Regions from separate parts of the Desulfoprunum sp. genome, predicted to be linked through region 2. Evidence: riboswitches for the same ligand, from Rfam matches in the RefSeq annotation. Region 2 holds a riboswitch; each other region holds the start of a gene.
What was found. Region 2 has a riboswitch for cobalamin ahead of ACWGKN_RS01995 (TonB-dependent receptor plug domain-containing protein). Riboswitches for the same ligand answer to the same signal wherever they lie in the genome.
Positions count from the first base shown of each region.

Region 1: linked by a shared signal. The riboswitch ahead of ACWGKN_RS05660 (sirohydrochlorin cobaltochelatase) and the one ahead of ACWGKN_RS01995 (TonB-dependent receptor plug domain-containing protein) in region 2 are both predicted to bind cobalamin.
Region 3: linked by a shared signal. The riboswitch ahead of thiC (phosphomethylpyrimidine synthase ThiC) and the one ahead of ACWGKN_RS01995 (TonB-dependent receptor plug domain-containing protein) in region 2 are both predicted to bind cobalamin.

Region 1 is NZ_JBSHXH010000004.1:352,669-358,763, reverse strand. It holds gene sppA (signal peptide peptidase SppA) at 1-442, shown strand, start outside; gene ACWGKN_RS05665 (membrane protein) at 485-1,456, shown strand; cobalamin riboswitch at 1,609-1,808, shown strand; gene ACWGKN_RS05660 (sirohydrochlorin cobaltochelatase) at 1,920-2,903, shown strand; gene ACWGKN_RS05655 (FecCD family ABC transporter permease) at 2,905-3,933, shown strand; gene ACWGKN_RS05650 (ABC transporter ATP-binding protein) at 3,930-4,724, shown strand; gene ACWGKN_RS05645 (ABC transporter substrate-binding protein) at 4,717-5,706, shown strand; gene cobI (precorrin-2 C(20)-methyltransferase) at 5,742-6,095, shown strand, end outside.
Region 2 is NZ_JBSHXH010000002.1:52,343-58,437, reverse strand. It holds gene ACWGKN_RS01995 (TonB-dependent receptor plug domain-containing protein) at 1-1,533, opposite strand, end outside; cobalamin riboswitch at 1,775-1,956, opposite strand; gene ACWGKN_RS01990 (hypothetical protein) at 2,025-2,192, opposite strand; gene ACWGKN_RS01985 (ATP-binding protein) at 2,218-4,683, opposite strand; gene cydB (cytochrome d ubiquinol oxidase subunit II) at 5,080-6,095, opposite strand, start outside.
Region 3 is NZ_JBSHXH010000004.1:911,809-917,903, forward strand. It holds gene ACWGKN_RS08160 (dodecin family protein) at 1-107, shown strand, start outside; gene ACWGKN_RS08165 (acylphosphatase) at 246-518, shown strand; gene ACWGKN_RS08170 (ABC transporter ATP-binding protein) at 525-2,132, shown strand; gene thiC (phosphomethylpyrimidine synthase ThiC) at 2,110-3,459, opposite strand; cobalamin riboswitch at 3,551-3,771, opposite strand; gene ACWGKN_RS08180 (SHOCT domain-containing protein) at 3,864-4,127, opposite strand; gene ACWGKN_RS08185 (NfeD family protein) at 4,358-5,755, shown strand; gene ACWGKN_RS08190 (slipin family protein) at 5,757-6,095, shown strand, end outside.

The sequences.
Region 1 (6,095 bases), on a different contig from region 2:
CCCGCAGTTGAAACAGACGATCCAGTTGTCGGTCGATCACGGCTACCGGCAATTTCTCGCCATCGTCGAACAGGGCCGAAAGATCGACAGAGCCCGGCTGGAGAGCGTCGCCGAAGGCCGGGTCTTCGACGGCCGGACGGCCCAAAAAATCGGTCTTGTCGACGAACTTGGCGGTCTCGACGAGGCGATCGCCGCCGCCGCCGGACTGGCCGACATCACCGATGATTTCGAGCCGTACTCCATCCGCAGATCGCCGTCCCTCGGCGAATGGATACTGGAGAAGCTGGCCGCCGAACAACAGGCCTGGGCCAACCTGTCCCCCTTCCTCCCCGAGGTGGTCAGCGGTCTCCATCGCCGGTTCAGTGCGACCATCGGCCGACTCCCGCTATTCGCCGACCCCAACAGCCTCTATGCATACTGCTTTCTCACCGGCAGCCTGTGATACTCATCCACCCTGCACCCCGACCAACGCCCGGCCCCCAATATGACCGTCTCCGCTGACACCCTTCTGACTCTCTGGGACCGGCTGCTGTGGCCGTTGCTCCGGCTGATCGCCTCGATCTCGATCGGCTTGATGATCGCCAACTTCATCGAATCGCTGAACTGGACCCGCCGGATCGCCTTCCTCGCCCGGCCGCTGATCAGATTCGGCCATCTCTCCGACATCACCGGCGCCTCGTTCTCAATGGCCGTTTTCTCCGGCGTCTCCGCCAACACCCTGCTGGCCGAGGCCTACGATCAGGAAAAGATCCGCAAGGCGGAACTGGTGCTGGCCAATCTCTTCAACAGCCTTCCCACCTACTTCGTCCACCTGCCGACCATGTTCTTCATCACCGTGCCGCTGATCAAGGGCGCCGCCCTGATCTACGTCGGCCTGACCCTGGCGGCCGCCCTGCTCAGGACGTTCTCGATCGTCATCGTCAGCCGGTTCCTGCTGCCGAAGCCGGTCAGCCATGACGGGCTGCCGCCCGCTGGCGGCAGGGCTGCCGTCGACTGGCGGGAGGCGATGCGCAAGAGCTGGCTGCGATTCAAAAAGCGCATCCGCAAGATCCTCCTGGTGACGGTGCCGATCTACATCATCGTCTACGTCATGAACCGCATCGGCTTTTTCACCGAGCTCGAGCAGGCCACCGCCGCCTATCTCTCCTTCATCCCCGGACTGACACCCCACGCCATGGGCATCATCACCCTGCAGATGGCCTCCGAACTGACTGCCGGTGTCGCCGCCGCCGGGGCCCTGCTGCAGGAAGGAAAAATGGAATACCGCGAGATCATCCTGGCCCTGCTGGTCGGCAACATCCTGTCGTCGCCGCTCAGGGCAGTGCGGCACCAGTTTCCCTATTACGCCGGGATCTTCAAGCCCAAGGTCGCCACCGAACTGATCGTCTGCAGCCAGGCCTTCCGGGTGTTCAGTCTGATCCTGGTGGCGGCGGCCTACTCCATCTACGCCTTCTGAGTGGAAAACGGCTGATGGTCAATGATTCAGGTCGTCAGTCATCTTCATCCACCGCATCGGGGAGATGGACGCTCGACGGGACGAGATCGGCGGCCGTCGCCGGTTTGTGGAACGTTTCCTGCTTGACAACAGCAGGAGGGGAAGGTATCGAATAGGGAGAAAACGATTCGGGTACCTGCAGCTTCAGTCGGCAGATGCAGGTGAAAGAGGGAACTTCGTGTAATTCGAAGACGGGCCCGCCGCTGTGACCGGGGACTGCCCCTGAACGATCGCCACTGTCAGCTCATGATGGGAAGGCTCGGGGAAGGAGAGATCCGGAAGTCAGAAGACCTGCCTGAATTGTAGGGTCATGCCTCGTGGACAGATGGCATGGCAATGATACGGATAACCAGGGAATCCCGGATCAATGCATCAATTGGTCCGGGATTTTGTTTTTTCCGGACCGTCAGCGATGAGGTTGATTATGCACAGTTTCATCCACTCCGTCGGCGCCCTCTTCCTGCTGTTCCTCCTCTGCCAGCCGGCCCAGGCCGGCGATATCCCCGAAACCGGCGGCCAGGCCGTCGTTCTTGCCGCTTTCGGCACCACCGTTCCCAAGGCCCTGCCCGGGATCCTCAACATCCGTGACCGGCTCCAGCGCCAATACCCGCAGACGCCGGTGAAGATCGCCTTCACCTCCAACATTGTCCGGAGGGTGTGGCAGAAGCGGCGCGGCGATACCGCCTTCATCAAGGAGCATCCGGGGGTACCTGCGGATATCTTTACTGTCCAGGGACCGCTGGCCACCATCGCCAACCTGCAGGATGCCGGCTACCGGACGATCATCGTCCAGCCCGGCCATATCAGCGCCGGCGAGGAGTATCTCGATCTCGCCGCCTCTATCGACGCCCTGGGCGGGATCAGGACGATCAAGGCCAGATTCAACCCCTTCGAGCAGTTGGTGCTCAGCCGTCCGGCCATGGGAACGGCGGGAGAACAACATCCCTATGCCGACGATCTTACACTGATCGCACAGGCGCTCGCCGGCGACGCCGCCCTCGCCGAAAAACACGGTTCAACCCTCCTCTACATGGCCCATGGCAACACCTACATGCCTTCCGGCAGCGCCTATCTCGAATTCGCCGCGATCATGAACCGCCTCTATCCGCGGGTCAAGATCTACATCGCACTGGTCGAGGGCTACCCCTCGCTCGACGACACCCTGCCGCTGCTCGAACAGGCCGGGGTCGGGAAGGTGCTGCTCAAACCGTTCATGACCGTCGCCGGCGACCATACCCTCAACGACATGGCCGGGGATGAGCCGGAATCATGGAAATCGATCCTCGCCGCCAAGGGGTACGAGGTCATGACCGTCCCACGGGGACTGGGCGAGAACGATGCCTTCGCCGACGTCTACCTCCACCATCTGCAGCAGACCGCCAGCGACAACGGTATCGTGCTGCACTGACATGACCCGGCAACTCACCATCCTGTCCCTGCTCCTGCTGCTGCTCGCCGGTCTCGTCACCGTCGCCACCGGCCTCGGATACCTTCATATCCCGGTCGGCCAGGTGCTCGAGATCGGCTGGGCCCACCTGACCGGCACTCCTCCGGCGGCGGACATCGACAGCCGGTTCCCGGTGATCGTCACCGACATCCGCCTGCCGCGGATCATCGCCGCCACCCTGGTCGGCGGCGGCCTGGCCGTGGCCGGCGGCGTCTTCCAGGCCCTGCTCCTCAACCCGCTGGCCGACCCCTACACCCTCGGGGTCTCCTCCGGTGCCGCCTTCGGCGCCTCCCTGGCCATCATCCTGTCGCTGTTCGGCATCGCCCTGCCGCTGAGTTGGACCGTGCCCTTCTTCGCCTTCGCCGGGGCGCTGGCCACGCTGGTCGTCGTCTTCAGCCTGGCGTCGGCCGATTCCCGGTTTTCCTCGAATACCCTGATCCTGGCCGGGGTCATCGTCGCCGCCATCCTCTCCGCCGGCATCGGCTTCATCAAGTACATGGCCGACGAGGAGGTCAGCATCATCATCTTCTGGCTGATGGGCAGCCTGGTCGGCAAGACCTGGCAGGAGGTGCTGCTGGTGCTGACCATCACCCTGCCCTGCCTCCTCGTTATTTTTTATTTTGCCCGTGATCTCAACATCATGGCGCTGGGGGAGAAGACCGCCGACTCCCTCGGGGTCGAGAGCATCAAGGTCAGAAAGCTGCTGCTGACCGTCGCCACCCTGATGACCGCCGGCTGTGTTGCCATCTCCGGGATCATCGGCTTCATCGGCCTGATCGTGCCGCATCTGCTGCGCCTCCTGGTCGGCGCCGACAACCGCCTGCTGCTGCCCGCCTGTTTCCTTGCCGGCGCCATCCTGCTCCTCGCCGCCGACACCGTCACCCGGGCCCTGCTGCCGCACGAGATCCCGATCGGGGTCCTCACCGCGCTGATCGGCGGCCCGTTCTTCTGTTACATCTTCAGGAAGCGGCAACTGGGGAGGGGAAGATGATGACCGGCACCGCCCCTCTATTCGTCCTCGACCGCTGCAGCTTCGGCTACACCGCGACCCCGGTCCTGGTCGATATCAGCATGGACCTCGATTCCGGCCGGTTTTACGGCCTCCTCGGGCCGAACGGCAGCGGCAAGACCACCCTGCTCGACCTGCTCACCGGCGCCGCCCACCCCCTGGCCGGACGGCTCACCTTCCACGGGCGGGAGGTCGGGACCTACGGCAAGGCCGCCCTCGCCCGGCTTCTGGCCGTCGTCCCCCAGGACCTCCATATCAGTTTCGACTTCACGGTCTACGATGTGGTGATGATGGGCCGTCACCCCTTCATCCCGCGATTCTCGCCGCCATCGACGGCAGACATCGACCTGGTGCAGGCGGCGCTGGCCGAGATGGACATCAGCGCCCTGCAGCACCGCTCGGTCATGCACCTGTCCGGCGGCGAACGCCAACGGGTCCTGGTGGCCCGGGCCCTGGCCCAGAACACCCCCGTCCTGCTGCTCGACGAACCGACGGCAAGCCTCGATATCCGCCATACCCTCGATATCATGAAAATCCTCCGGCGGAAGGTGACGGAGACCGGCATCACCGTCATCGCCACCATCCACGACCTCGACCTGGCCTCGGTCTTCTGCGACGAGTTGATCGTCCTCCACGCCGGCTCGCTCTACTGCCACGGGCCGGTGGCCGCGGTGATGACCGCGCCGCTGATCCGCGAGGTCTTCGCCGCCGAAGCGGTGGTCTTCAATGACGAACTGCTCGGCAAACCACGGGTGCAATACCGCTATGCCTAGACTGATTCCTCCGCATCATCCCCTGCTCGCGCTCATGGCGTCGCGCCGCTGTTGCCGGTTCACCCTGCGAAGCGGAGTGAGTCTGCTGCTCTTTATCCTCCTCCTGCCGCAGGTCCCGGCCGCGGCCGAACTCATCGACCAGGATGGGACGCGGATCGTTTTCGATCGGCCGTTCTCCCGGATCATCTCCCTTTATCCCGCCCACACCGAGAACCTGGTGGAACTCGGGGCGACGGAGCAGATCATCGGTGTCAGTCGCGGCGACAACCCCGCTGCCGTCCGTGGCAAGGAGATCTTCAGCGATGCCGACAGCGCCGAGAAATTCCTCGCCGCGGCTCCGGATCTGGTCCTCGTCCGGCCGATGATCTCCCGTTCCCACCCGGCCCTGCTCGCCCGGCTGCGGGACAGCGGCATCACCGTGGTCTCGCTCCAGCCGACCGACGTCAAGGGGATGTTCGCCTACTGGCAGACCCTCGGCGACCTGACCGGCCGCGCCGCCGCCGCCCAATCGATGCGAACCCGTTTTCTCGCCGGGGTTGCGGCGATCGAGCGGAAGATCCCCATCGCCGATCACGGCCGGCGCCCCGGGGTCTATGTCGAGGCGATCCATGCCAAGATGAAGACCTTTTCCCCCGCCTCGATCACCATCTACGCCGTCGAAACGGCCGGCGGCCGGAACATCGCCACCGATGCCCGTCCACGGAACAGGAGCAATATCGCTGAATACGGCAAGGAACACATCATCGCCCGGGCGGCCGAGATCGATATCTTTCTCAGCCAGACCGGGCGGATGAACGCCATCGATATCGACACCCTGAAGGCCGAGCCCGGCTTTGAGCTGATCAAGGCCTTCAAGGACAACAGGGTCTACCTGATCGAAGAGACCCTGGTGTCCCGGCCGACGCCGCGGCTCCTCACCGGCATCGAACAACTGCACCGGCTGTTCTACCCGCAGCCGCCAACCACCGGACATCGCCAATGAGCATCCTCCCACCCATTTCAACCCGAGACAAAAACATGCGTGACGCGACCCTCCATATCATCGGTACCGGCCCCGGGGATCCCGATCTCCTGACCCTCAAGGCCCTGAAGACCCTCACCGCCTGCCCGGTCATCGCCGCCCCCAAGGCCTCGCCGAGCGGCAGTTCGACTGCACTCGCCATCATCAGTCAGGCGGTCGACCTCGACGGCAAGACAGTCTTCGAACTCTACTTTCCGATGAAGAAGATCAGGGCCGGGAAGGCGCCGGAAGAGGAGGTCAGCCGGGCCTGGCGGGCGGCGGCGGCCACGATCATCGCCTGTCTCGACCAGGGACTCGATGTCGCCTTCCCAACGCTCGGCGACCCGGCGATCTACTCCACCGGCTACTAT
Region 2 (6,095 bases):
GCCGAGATTCTTCCAACTGGATGAGCCGTCGGCCAGCATGGTCGTGACGATCTTGTCCTCGAAACGTGAAGAAAATCCAGTCAAGGAAGCAGTCAGACCGCCGCGTTCATAGTCTATCCCTGCCTCCCAGGTGCCGCTCTCCTCCGGCTTGAGATCGGGATTGCCGACCGTCCGGTGGCCGAAGGAATGCATGTCGATGGCCAGCTGGTTGGCGGATGGCATGACGAAGGCCCGGGCATACTGGGTCCGCAATTTCAGCGTTTCGGAGACCGGCCAGGCGACGCCGACCTGCGGGGTGAGATGACTGTCGGAGGCCTCGTCGCCCTGTCCGTCATCGACCTCCACGCGGTACCAGTCGTGACGAATGCCGCCGGTGAGGATCAATTGATCCGAAAACAGGGTATACTTGCCAAGGGCGAACAGGGCCGGGTTGACGTAGCCAGTTTCCTGCGGCGACCAGGTGTTCTCCACCTGATAATCCACCCAGTCGAAACCGGCGGTGACATCGGCATCGCCGAGGAAGACGCTGATCTGTGCCTGGCCCCCAAGCTGATCAGTGGTATTGCCGGAGGGTGTGCCGCTATCCCAGCCGTCGGGATCGGATGCCGGCGGATCATACCAGCTATTCTCGTCGCGACCGGCAAAACTGCGAAGCAGCCACTGCACATGGCCTGACCGGCTCCGCCCTTCATAGACGCCATCGACCGAGATGTTGGACTTATCGGTGAAGTCGTCGAAATCATTGGCGGCGAAATATCCCGGACTGCCGGCCTCATCAGCGTCGAAGGCGGTGACGACAAGACCCAACCGATGCCCGTCTTGAACCTCGTAGCCGAGGTTGGTGCTGAGACCGGTCTCACTTTCAAATCCGGTGTTCCGGTAGCGCCGGCCACTGCCGGTTTCGTAATCCCCGGCAATCCGGCGGACTACCGATCCGGAGAAGTCGACTGCACCCCGCTTTGCCGTCCCTTCGACCACGGCCTGGCCGCGCCCGGCGTTGCCGCCGCCGGCCTCGACGGCCAGGGAACTGCCGGTTCCCCGGCGGGTGATGATGTTGACGACGCCGCCCATCCCCCCCGAGCCGTACTGCACCGCGCCGGGGCCGCGGATGATCTCGATCCGCTCGACATTTTCGGTCGGCAGTTTGGCGACGTTGCCGGTTCCGGCCCGCCGGCCGTCGAGCAGGACCAGGACATGCCCCTGCAGGTCGTTGCCATGAGTATCGGTGCGGAAACCGCGGATACCGATAGCGGTCAGGCTACCGGGATATTTCTGGATATGACCGACCCCTTTCTCGACCAGGATATCACCGACCGTACGGCCAGGGGCCTGGGTAATCTCCTCGCGGGAGATGACGGTGATATTGCCCGTGACCTCGCGCTTCTTCTCCTCCACGCGCGACGCGGAAACGACGACCTCCTCCATCACCGCGCCGTCATCCCCTTGGGCCACAGCCTGCATTCCCGGGCACATTGCGGCGGCCAGCACCAACCCAGCCACCATCGGCTTCTTTATGTAACCTTTTTGCTGCATCTGCATCTCCTCCATCGCCATGCGACGGAAGTCGGCAGGAGCCTGTCAGGAAAGAAGGAAAGGAGGGAGGGAGGCCAGGCGTTTGCGCACCACCCGCCGCGGTCCTCTGCTCTGCCTGCCCGGCACCAGCACGTTCCGCCGCGGTCCGGGATCGTCGACAAAAAAAAAATCCCGGACCAAAATTTGATCCGGGAGTCCCTGTTTTCCACAGATAGTCATGAAGCGCCCTGGTCCACGAGGCGGTTTTGTCTTCTTTCAGGCAGGTCTTCTGACTTCTGGTTCACCCTACTTGCCGCGCCTTCCCGACCTTTCGGCCAGTGGCTCTGTGCGGCGTTCGTCCCCAGTTACAGCGGCGGGTCCGTCTCCGGTTCACACGGAGTTCCCTCTTCATCCATTGCTGGAACCTGAAAAATATCTGTCTGAGATGTACCGCACTTTATGTGGCCCGTCAAGGATGTCAGGCAGGAAATGACTTAATCGGGGAAACCCGCCTACATCCCGAGCTCCTGCTCGAGCCTGGAGACCTCTTCGGCCAGCCGCCGCCGTTCCTCCTCCGACAGGTCAGGCCGGGTCAGTTTCCGCCGCAGGGCGAGGAGGATCATTTCCTGGCGGTACTCGGTGCAGGTGTAGACGAAAGGGGGAGCGGTACTGTCGATCATGTCCGGTCGGTCTCCATGGTCGGCCTCAGGCCAGCACCTCGCTGATCCTGGCCGCCAGATCTTTCCTGGTGAAGGGTTTCTGCAGGAAATGGACCCCCTCGTCGAGGACCCCGTGATGGGCGATGACGTCGGCGGTATAGCCGGACATGTAAATTACCCTGAGATCGGGGTGGATGGCAAGGATCTCCTGCGTCAGCTGCCTGCCGTTCATCTGCGGCAGGATCACATCGGTGAGCAGCAGGGCGATCCGGCCATCGTGGTGCCGGGCGATCTCGATCCCCTCCCGGGGGGTCGCCGCCATCAGCACCGTGAAGCCCAACCGCTGCAGCATCGCCGTACAGATCTTCAGGGTAGCGGGATCGTCCTCGACCAGCAGGGCGGTCTCGCCCCCGCCGGTTCCGATGGTTGCCGGCCCGGCCTCCGTCTCCTGGAGCGCCTCGACCCCGACCAGGGGAAGGAAGATGCTGAAGGTTGTCCCGGCGCCCGGGGCGCTGTCGACGTCGATGCAACCATGGTTCTGCTGGACGATGCCGTAGACGGTCGCCAGTCCGAGTCCGGTGCCGCGCTCCCCCTTGGTGGAGAAAAACGGTTCGAAAATCTTGTCGACCACGTCCCCGGCCATGCCGCAGCCGTTGTCACGTACCGTCAGCACCGCGTACTCCCCCGGGGCGATCCCGACCCTGGCCGCGCAATCCGCCGCATCCAGGGAGACCTTGTGCGTCGCGATGTCGATCCGGCCGGTATCGACGATGGCGTCGCGGGCATTGACGCAGAGGTTGGCGAGGATCTGATCGATCTGGGCCGGATCGATCCTGATCAGCAGCCGCTCCCCGGCCGGCACCCAGACAAGCTCGATGTCCTCGCCGATCAACCGCCCCAGCATCTTCAACATTCCCTCGATGACCTCGTTCAGTTCGAGGACCACCGGCAGGACGATCTGTTTGCGGGAGAAGGTCAGCAGTTGCCGGATGATGCCGGTCGAGCGCAGGGCGGCATCGTAAATCACCTTGAGGTCGGCCTGCAGCCGGTGCTCCGGTTCCAGGTCAGACATCGCAATCTCCGCATGGCCGATGATCACCGACAGGATATTGTTGAAATCGTGCGCCACTCCGCCGGCCAGCCGGCCGATCGATTCCATCTTCTGCGCCTGCACCAGCTGTTGCTGCAGGCGGTGCTGCTCGTCATCGGCCTTTTTCCGCCCGGTGATGTCCTGGACCGTGCCCTTGAGGCACAGGACCCGGCCGTCGGCAGCGCGTTCGGCGACCCCCCGGGCGGTGATCCACCGCCGGGTCCCGTCCTGCCGGATGACCTCGGCATCGCAGGCATAGTCTTTGCCCTCGGCCAGACCCGCCTCGACCGCGGCACTCAGCCGGGCCCAGCTCTCGGGGGTGAAGTACCGTCGGACCTCCGGGTACGCGGCCGGCGGCAGGGCCGGATCCCGGCCGTAGATATGATAGACCTCCTCCGACCAGCTGTGGTCGCCGGTCTGCAGATCCCATGACCAGTTGCCGACCTCGGCGAGACGCTGCGCCTCCTTCAGGGCCATCTCGCTCCTGTGGAGGACATCCTGGACCTTGATCCGTTCGTCGATCTGGGCCTGCAGCCGGCGTTTTTCCTGGCGGCCGGCCCAGATTGCGCTGAGCGCCAGGATCAATCCCACGGTGAGGGCCGAGGCGATCACCCCGCCGACAAACACGACCAGCCGGGCCCTGATGAACGGGGTCTTGACCGAGGCCGCCGGGACCATCAGATGGACCCGCCAGCCGCTGGTGGGGATCTCCAGCGGTCGGGCATGGAGCATACCGCCCACCGCCGTATGACTGATGTCACTGGCAGTGGTCAATCCAGGCGGCAGCGGTTGGCCGGTGGTGACGGCAACGCCGGGGGAGGCGGCAATGACGATGCCGTCACTGCCGGCGATGACATACCTCCGTCCTCTGGCCTCACCGGTGCCCTCCAGAGCCGAGAGAAAAAACCGCGGATCGATCGGGACGACCAGCGTATACTGCATCCGCTCGGCACGGAGGACCGGGGTTCGGACCGGGACAAAGCCGTGCGAGAGATCACCGACCACGGCGCGCCCGGTCTCCCACACCCTTGCCAGCGAGCGCCGGTCACGGACGGGATCGAGCGGCTGACCGGGAGGTATGCGCAGATTGAAGAGCTGGCGGTGAGCGTCGGTCAGGATGACGGTGCGCCACTCCGGATGCTTGTCCTTCAACCTCTGGGCGCTGATCCGGAACAGGTCGAAATCGCCGGCGTCGAGTGACCGGGCGATTGCCAGTCCCTCCAGCAGACCGATCTGCTGCTGCAGGGTGCGGTCAAGGCTGTGGGCGGCACTGGCGGCCGACTCGTTGATCAGCTGGTTGATCGCCGATTCCTGCTGATCGGTGAAGATGACGAACATCCAGACGGCAAACAAGGCCAGGGGCAGAACGCCGGACAGAATCCAGAAAATCCGTTGACCGATCAGTCTATCCAGAATCTGCATAGGCAGCTGAAGACACCGGGGTTGATCCAGCGACACAGGTGCGGGGTCGAACGGTAGACCCGTAAGGAATCACCGGCAGCAGGCGGATCCGGCACCAGCCGGTTCGTGACCTGACATATTGTCTGAGTGTATAGCCGGCGGGAAAAAGTTGCAACCGTTGCCCGGTTTTTTTCATATTCGCCGGCCGGCACCAAAAACAGAACCGGCAGGACATGCCCAGTCCTGCCGGTTTTCCGGGTGTGATCGAGCAGGCAGTCTCGCTCAGATCTTGTCGGCCTTTTCGAGCATCGACACCGCAAGTCTATAGGAAACGAAGATCAGGGCGACCCAACCGCCAAGCAACAGTGCTGTCATATGATTCTCCTTGCTATTGGGATTTATCCATACAGGGCCGGATCAGTACGCCTTCCGGCCCTCGATATCCTCCGTCGAGATCCGCCTCGCATCCATCTGCCACCAGACCCAGGCGATATAGGCGAGCACCAGAGGAATGACGAGGGCGACATAGGTCATCACCGTCAGGGTGTAGTGGCTCGACGAGGCGTTGTAGATCGTCAGGCTCGACTGCAGGTCGGCCTTCGACGGGTAAAAGGCGGTGTTGTTGTAGCCGGCGGTGAAAAACACCGCCAGGCCGACCAGCACCGTTCCCAGGCTGCCGAACCAGATGCCCCGGCCGCCCTTGAGGAGGCTGGTCGACACCACGCCCCAGACCACGAGGACCAGGCCGAGCAGCAGCAGGCCCAGCACCAGCGGCATGGCGAGGAGATTGGCGAGGTACTTGCCGGCGACCAGCGACACCACCCCGGCCTGGTCGAAACCGAAACCGTCCATCAGCAGCAGGCTGACCAGGACATAGAGGAGGAACGGCAGGGCGCAGACCAGGTTGACCAGGCAGGCCCGGCGCATCTTGGCCTCGAATTGGGGCCGGCCGCTGAAATCGATGCTGCCGACCAGGTACATCGCCCCGAGGACCCGGGCGTTGAAGACCAGAAAGAGTCCGAGCGAGAGATTGAAGAGGGAGAAGGCCGCTTCCAGCCCCCGCAGCGGGTGGGTCCAGTGCACCTGGTTGTAGTCGTTGAGGGTGAAGTTCGAGCCGGTGAAAAAGGTGCCGACCGCGGCGCCGATCAGCAGGATGCCGACCGAGCCGTTGATGAACAGAAACAGTTCGTAGACCTTCGATCCAAGCAGGTTGTCCGGTTTGGTGCGGTACTCGTAGCTCACCGCCTGGACGATGAAGGTGAACAGGATCAGGATCCACACCCAGTAGGCCCCGCCGAAACTGGTGGCGTAGAACTTGGGGAAGGCGGCGAACAGGGCCCCGCCGAACAGGACCAAGGTGGTGAAGGTCAACTCCCATTTGCGGCCGAGCGAATTGATGATCAGCGATTTTTCCTCCTCGTCGGCGCTGACCT
Region 3 (6,095 bases), on a different contig from region 2:
ATCTGCGCATCGCCGAGGTCGGCAAACTCGACATGCAGATCGACAACGGCAAGGTCGTCTCCTATCGAGCCAGGGTCATGGTCTCCTTCAAGTACAAGAAGGACTGAGCGCCGCCCTCTATCCAACCACGGAAAAACGAAGGCCAGTCCGTTTTTGGACTGGCCTTCTCTCGTTCAGATGGTACTCTACGACAATATTCTGGAAGAGAAGTCTGCGGCATTGTTCCTGAAAGAGGATTGAAGGGTATGAAAACCGTACAGGTTCGGATCGAAGGCCGGGTCCAGGGAGTCTACTTCCGCGATTATACCCGGCGCGAGGCCCTGCAACAGGGGGTCGACGGCTGGGTCCGCAACCTGCCCGACGGCAGTGTCGAGGCGGTCATCAGCGGCTCCGACAAGGCGGTCGAGGCAATGCTCGACTGGTTCCAGATCGGTTCCCCCCATGCGGTGGTCCGGGCGGTGAAGGTCAAGGACATTGTCCCGCCCCGGGAATATCCCGGCTTCGATATCCGTTTCTGAGCCCCGATGCTGCTGCAGATCGACAATCTCTCGACCTGGATCGATATCGAGACGGAAGAGGGAATCAGCCGCCGCCGGATCCTGAGCGACGTCTCGCTTTCCCTTGACCGCGGGATGACCTGCGCCCTGGTCGGCGAATCGGGCTCCGGCAAGTCGGTCACCGCCCTGTCGATCCTCCGCCTGCTGGAGGACAGCTGCCGGACCGAAACCAGGGGCCGCGTCCTGTTCGAGGACCGCGACCTGCTCACCCTCGGCCGCGACGAGATCAGGGCCGTGCGCGGCAATCGCATCGCGATGATCTTCCAGGAACCGATGACCTCGCTCAACCCGGTCTACACCGTCGGCAGCCAGCTCCTCGAACCGCTGCTGCTGCATCGGCGGATGAATAGGAAGGAGGCCGAACAGGAGGCGGTGCGGCTGCTGCAGCGCACCGGCATCGACGATCCCGAGGCCCGGATGCGGGTCTATCCCCATCAGCTGTCCGGTGGTCAGCGGCAGCGGGTGATGATCGCCATGGCCCTGGCCTGCCGGCCGGCCCTGCTGATCGCCGACGAACCGACCACCGCCCTCGACGTCACCATCCAGTCCCAGATCCTCGACCTGATCGGCGACATCCAGCAGGAATTCGGCATGGGGCTGCTGCTCATCACCCATGACCTGGCGATGGTGCGCCGGATCGCCGACACCATCTCCATCATGAAGGACGGCCGGATCGTCGAAGACGGCCCGACCGAACGGGTCTTCAACCAGCCGGGTGACAGCTACACCCGCCACCTGATGTCCTCCATCCCCCAGCCGATCCCGGAAACCAAGGAGGAAGGGCCGGTTTTGCTCCAGCTCGAGGGGCTGAACTGCCAGTTCCGGCTGCCGGCCGGCTGGCAGGGATTGCTGCGGCGCCGGACCAAGGTCATCCAGGCGGTTGACGACGTCAGTCTCGAGGTGCGGCAGGGGACGACCTGCGGCATCGTCGGCGAGTCCGGCTCCGGCAAGACCACGCTGGCGATGGCGGTGCTCAAGCTGGTGGCCAGCCGTGGTGTCATCCGCTTCGCCGGCGTCGACCTGCAGCCGCTGTCGACCGGGAGGATGCGGCCGCTGCGCCGCGACATCCAGGTCGTCTTCCAGGACCCCTATTCATCGCTCTCGCCCCGCCTGACCGTGCAGGAAATCATCGAGGAGGGGTTGAAGGTCCACCGCCTCGGCGGCACCCGGGAAGAACGATTCCAGTTGGTCGCCTCGGCCCTGGCCGACGTCGAACTGGAACCGGAGATGGCCCACCGCTACCCCCACGAGTTCTCCGGCGGGCAGCGCCAGCGCATCGCCATCGCCCGGGCCATCGTCCTCCGGCCGCAGCTGCTGATCCTCGACGAACCGACCTCGGCCCTCGACATGACCATCCAGGCCCAGATCATCACCCTGCTCCGCGATCTCCAGCGCAAGTACAAGATGACCTACCTCTTCATCTCCCATGACCTGCGGGTGGTGCGGGCCCTGGCCGACCACGTGGTGGTGATGCAGCACGGCCGGATCGTCGAGGCCGGACCGGCCCGGCAGGTCTTCACCTCGCCGAGCCAGCCCTACACCCGGACCCTGTTCAGGGCTGCACTGCTGCCGTAGCCGGACAGGCGGCAGCCTTGGGCCGCACCTTGTCGCCGGCGATATCGTCCTTGAACAGGGCGTGGCCCCGCTCCATCGCGCAGAAATCACCGCACATCGTACAGGTGACCTCGTTTTCCGGCATCCGGCTGCGCCGGATCTGCAGGGCCTTCTCGGGGAACATCAACAGGCTGAAATGTTCCTTCCAATCGCTGTCGCGGCGGGCCAGGGCCACCCGCTTCTCGTGGTCGCGCCGGTCCGGGTACTTGGCGATATCGCCGATCCGGGCGGCGAGCCGGGTCGCCCGCACCCCCTCCCGGACATCGTCGACGTTGGGCAGGGCCAGGTGCTCGGCCGGTGTGATGTAGCAGATCAGATCGGCGCCGTGCCGGGCCGAGTTGGCCGCCCCGATCGCCGCGGTGATGTGGTCGTAGCCGGCGCCGGAATCGGCCGGCAGCGGGCCGAGGACATAGTAGGGGGCGCCGCCGCTCATCCGCTTTTCGAGCATGATGTTGCCCTCGATCTCGTCGAGCGGCACATGGCCCGGCCCCTCGACCATCATCTGGCAGCCCATGTCGCGGCCAAGCTCGGCCAGTTCGCAGTTGATGATCATCTCGGCCATCTGGGCCCGGTCGTGGCTGTCGTGGATCGCCCCGGCGCGGATGCCGTTGCCGAGCGACAGCACCGCGTCATACTTCTTCATCAAGGCGCAGACCCGGTCGAACTGCTCGTAGAGCGGGTTCTCGCGGTTGTTGTACTCCATCCACGACACCATGAAGGTCCCGCCCTTGGAGACCAGGCCGCCGTAGCGGAAGCCCTGCTTGCGCAGCCGCTCGATCGAGAAGCGGTTGATGCCGCAGTGGATGGCCATGAACGAGATGCCGTCGCTCAACTGGCGCTCGATGATCTCGAACAGGTATTCGGCATCGAGCAGGTTTGGGTTGCGCTGGCGCCGCGCCGTCTCGGCAAAGGCCTGGTAGAGCGGCACGGTGCCGACCGGCAGGCTGCAGCCGGCGAGGACCTCGCGCCGGACCCGGTCGAGATCGCCGCCGGTGGACAACTCCATCAGCGTGTCCGCCCCCTCCTCTTCCGCCGCCTTGGCCTTGGCCAGTTCCAGGCCGATATCGCTGATGTCGGACGAGGTGCCGATCGAGGCGTTGACCTTGGTGCGCAGGCCGCGGCCGATGCCCACCGCCTTCTGCCGGCGGTTGGGGTTGGAGGGGATGACGATGTGACCGTCGGCCACCGTCTGCCGGATGACCTCGGGTGGAAAATTCTCGGCTGCCGCCACCTGCTGCATCGCTTCGGTGACCACCCCCTGCCGTGCCAATTCGATCTGGGTCTGCATACTGTCTCCTTCTGAAAATTGCTGCGGTCCGGCGGGCAAAAAAAAGTCCGTGCGGCATCACCTCGATGCGGCACGGACTTTTTACGGACGGAAAAGTCGTTATCTTTCTGGCAGGTCTTCTGACTCGCGGCTCATCCTCAGACCGCGCCTTCCCGGGCATTTCCCGAATTCGGGAGGTATCCCCAGTGGCACCTTGCGGCCCTCGTCCCCGCTCACAGCGCTGGCCCAACGTTACGGATTCGCACCGTATTCCCTTTTCACCGCTGCCTTCCCGGAAGGAGGGCAGGCGACACCAGAAGAGATCAGTAAGCGATGACTCTACTCAAAAGAGCCGGTTCTGTAAAGCAGGAGCAGAACCCCCGGGGCGAGATTCATCCATGACCCGGCTCCGTCCCGTTGGATTTTCAACTCTCGAGGTCTTTCTTTATCTGTTCATACTCTTCTTTGCTGATTTCGCCTCCGGCGTAGCGTTTCTTGAGTATATCGATCGCCGATTCCACCTCTCGACCATGCGGATAACGCTTGTCGGCATCTCCCCCCCAGGGCGGTCTGGAGCCTGCCCGTCCGAATATGAGATAGAGTACGATCAATACGACGATCACCATGATGACAGGCATCATCATCGGCAATCCCCACCACCCGCCATGCCAGTAATATTCCGGTCGCATCTGTTGGTCCTCCTGTCGTGAGCAGTTTTGCCAGCCGTTCGAATCAGTCTACCGCAAAAAAACGGTAAACACCAATTGCCGCCGGACCAAAGGCCACACGATGCCGCGGAATGATCCGGCGTTGATATACTTTACCGGAGGTCATGCTTATGTTCTGTATACATACCCTCCCGGCGAACAATGACTCGAGGACGGGAGGGAAAAAATCCGTTGATCGGCGGAGGTTGATCATGGCGGACGCCGCTGCTCCCAGACATCTCAGGCTCGGACGGCTCACCCTGTTGTGCGCTCTTCTCGCGTTGCTGGCGCCGGGCGCCCCGCTCCAGCCAGGGTCCGCCGCCGGTCAAACCCCGCCGCCTGTCGTAGTCCTTGAAATCAAGGGGGTCATCGGTCCCGCCGTCAGCGACTACATCCGGAAGGGCCTGAAGACCGCGGCCAGGGAGCAGGCCCCGGCGGTCGTGCTGCAGATCGATACCCCGGGGGGCCTGGATCATGCGATGCGGGACATCATCCAGGCCATGCTCCGATCCCCCGTCCCGGTCCTGACCTACGTCGCCCCGGCCGGGGCCCGGGCGGCCAGCGCCGGCACCTACATGCTCTATGCCAGCCATATCGCCGCCATGGCACCGACCAGCAACCTCGGGGCGGCCACCCCGATCCAGATCGGCGGCCTCCCGACCTCGCCGGAATCCCCGCAAAAATCGGAAGAAAAATCACAGGAAGAGAAGAAGGAGCCGAGCGGCAGCGCCCTGGAGCGCAAGATGGTCAATGACGCCGCCGCCTATATCCGGTCCCTGGCCGAGCGCCACGGCCGCAACGGCGACTGGGCCGAAAAGGCGGTGCGCGAGGCGGTGAGCCTGACCGCCAGCGAGGCCCTGGCGCTCAAGGTCATCGATATCGTCGCCGCCGACGTGGACGACCTGCTCCGGCAGGCCGACGGCAGGAAGGTGGTCATGGATTCCGGCACCGTGCAGGTGAAAACCGCCGGCCGGGCAACGGTCCACATCCTGCCGACCTGGCAGAACAGGCTACTGGCGGTGATCAGCGACCCCAACGTCACCTACCTCCTGCTGCTGCTGGGGATGTACGGCCTCATCTATGAACTGGCCAACCCGGGGGTGTTCTTCCCCGGCGTGGTCGGTGCCATCGCCCTGCTGCTGGCCCTGTACGGCTTTCAGGTGCTGCCGATCAACTACAGCGGCCTGGCCCTGATCCTGCTCGGCATCGCGCTGGTCGCCGCCGAGGCGTTCATCCCCAGTTTCGGCTCGCTCGGCATCGGCGGCATCGTCGCCTTTGCCATCGGCTCCCTCATCCTGCTGGACGAAGACAGCCTGCGGATCTCCCTGACCCTGATCGCCGGCACCACTCTGGTCTCCGCCGCCTTCGTGCTGTGGTTGATGGGGCGGATGGCCGGCCTTCGCCGCCGGCCCGTCAGGACCGGGATCGAGGCGCTCATCGGGATGACCGGTGAGGTCCGCGAGGATTTCAGCAGTGAAGGCAGGATCTGGCTGATGGGCGAATCCTGGCAGGCAAAGGCTGCGGAAAAGCTGCACAGAGGCGAAAAAGTCACGGTCACGGCCAAGGAGGGACTGGTGCTGACCGTGGAAAAGATCAAGGAGGAACACTGAGATGATTTCACCCAATCTACTGCAGTATCTTGCCCCGCTGGCCCTGATCATCGGCCTGATTGCCGTCTCGTTCAGGATCGTCGCCGAATACGAGCGACTGGTGGTCCTCTTTCTCGGCCGGTTCCAGACTGTCAAACAGCCCGGGCTGCGGATCATCATCCCCGGGGTGCAGCGGGCCTTCAAGGTCGATCTGCGGGTCGTGACGATGGACGTGCCGCCCCAGGATGTCATCTCCCGCGACAATGTCACGGTACGGGTCAACGCCGTCCTCTATTTCCGGGTGGTCGACCCGGAAAAGGCGATCATCCAGGTCGAGGATTTCATGAACGCCATCAACCAG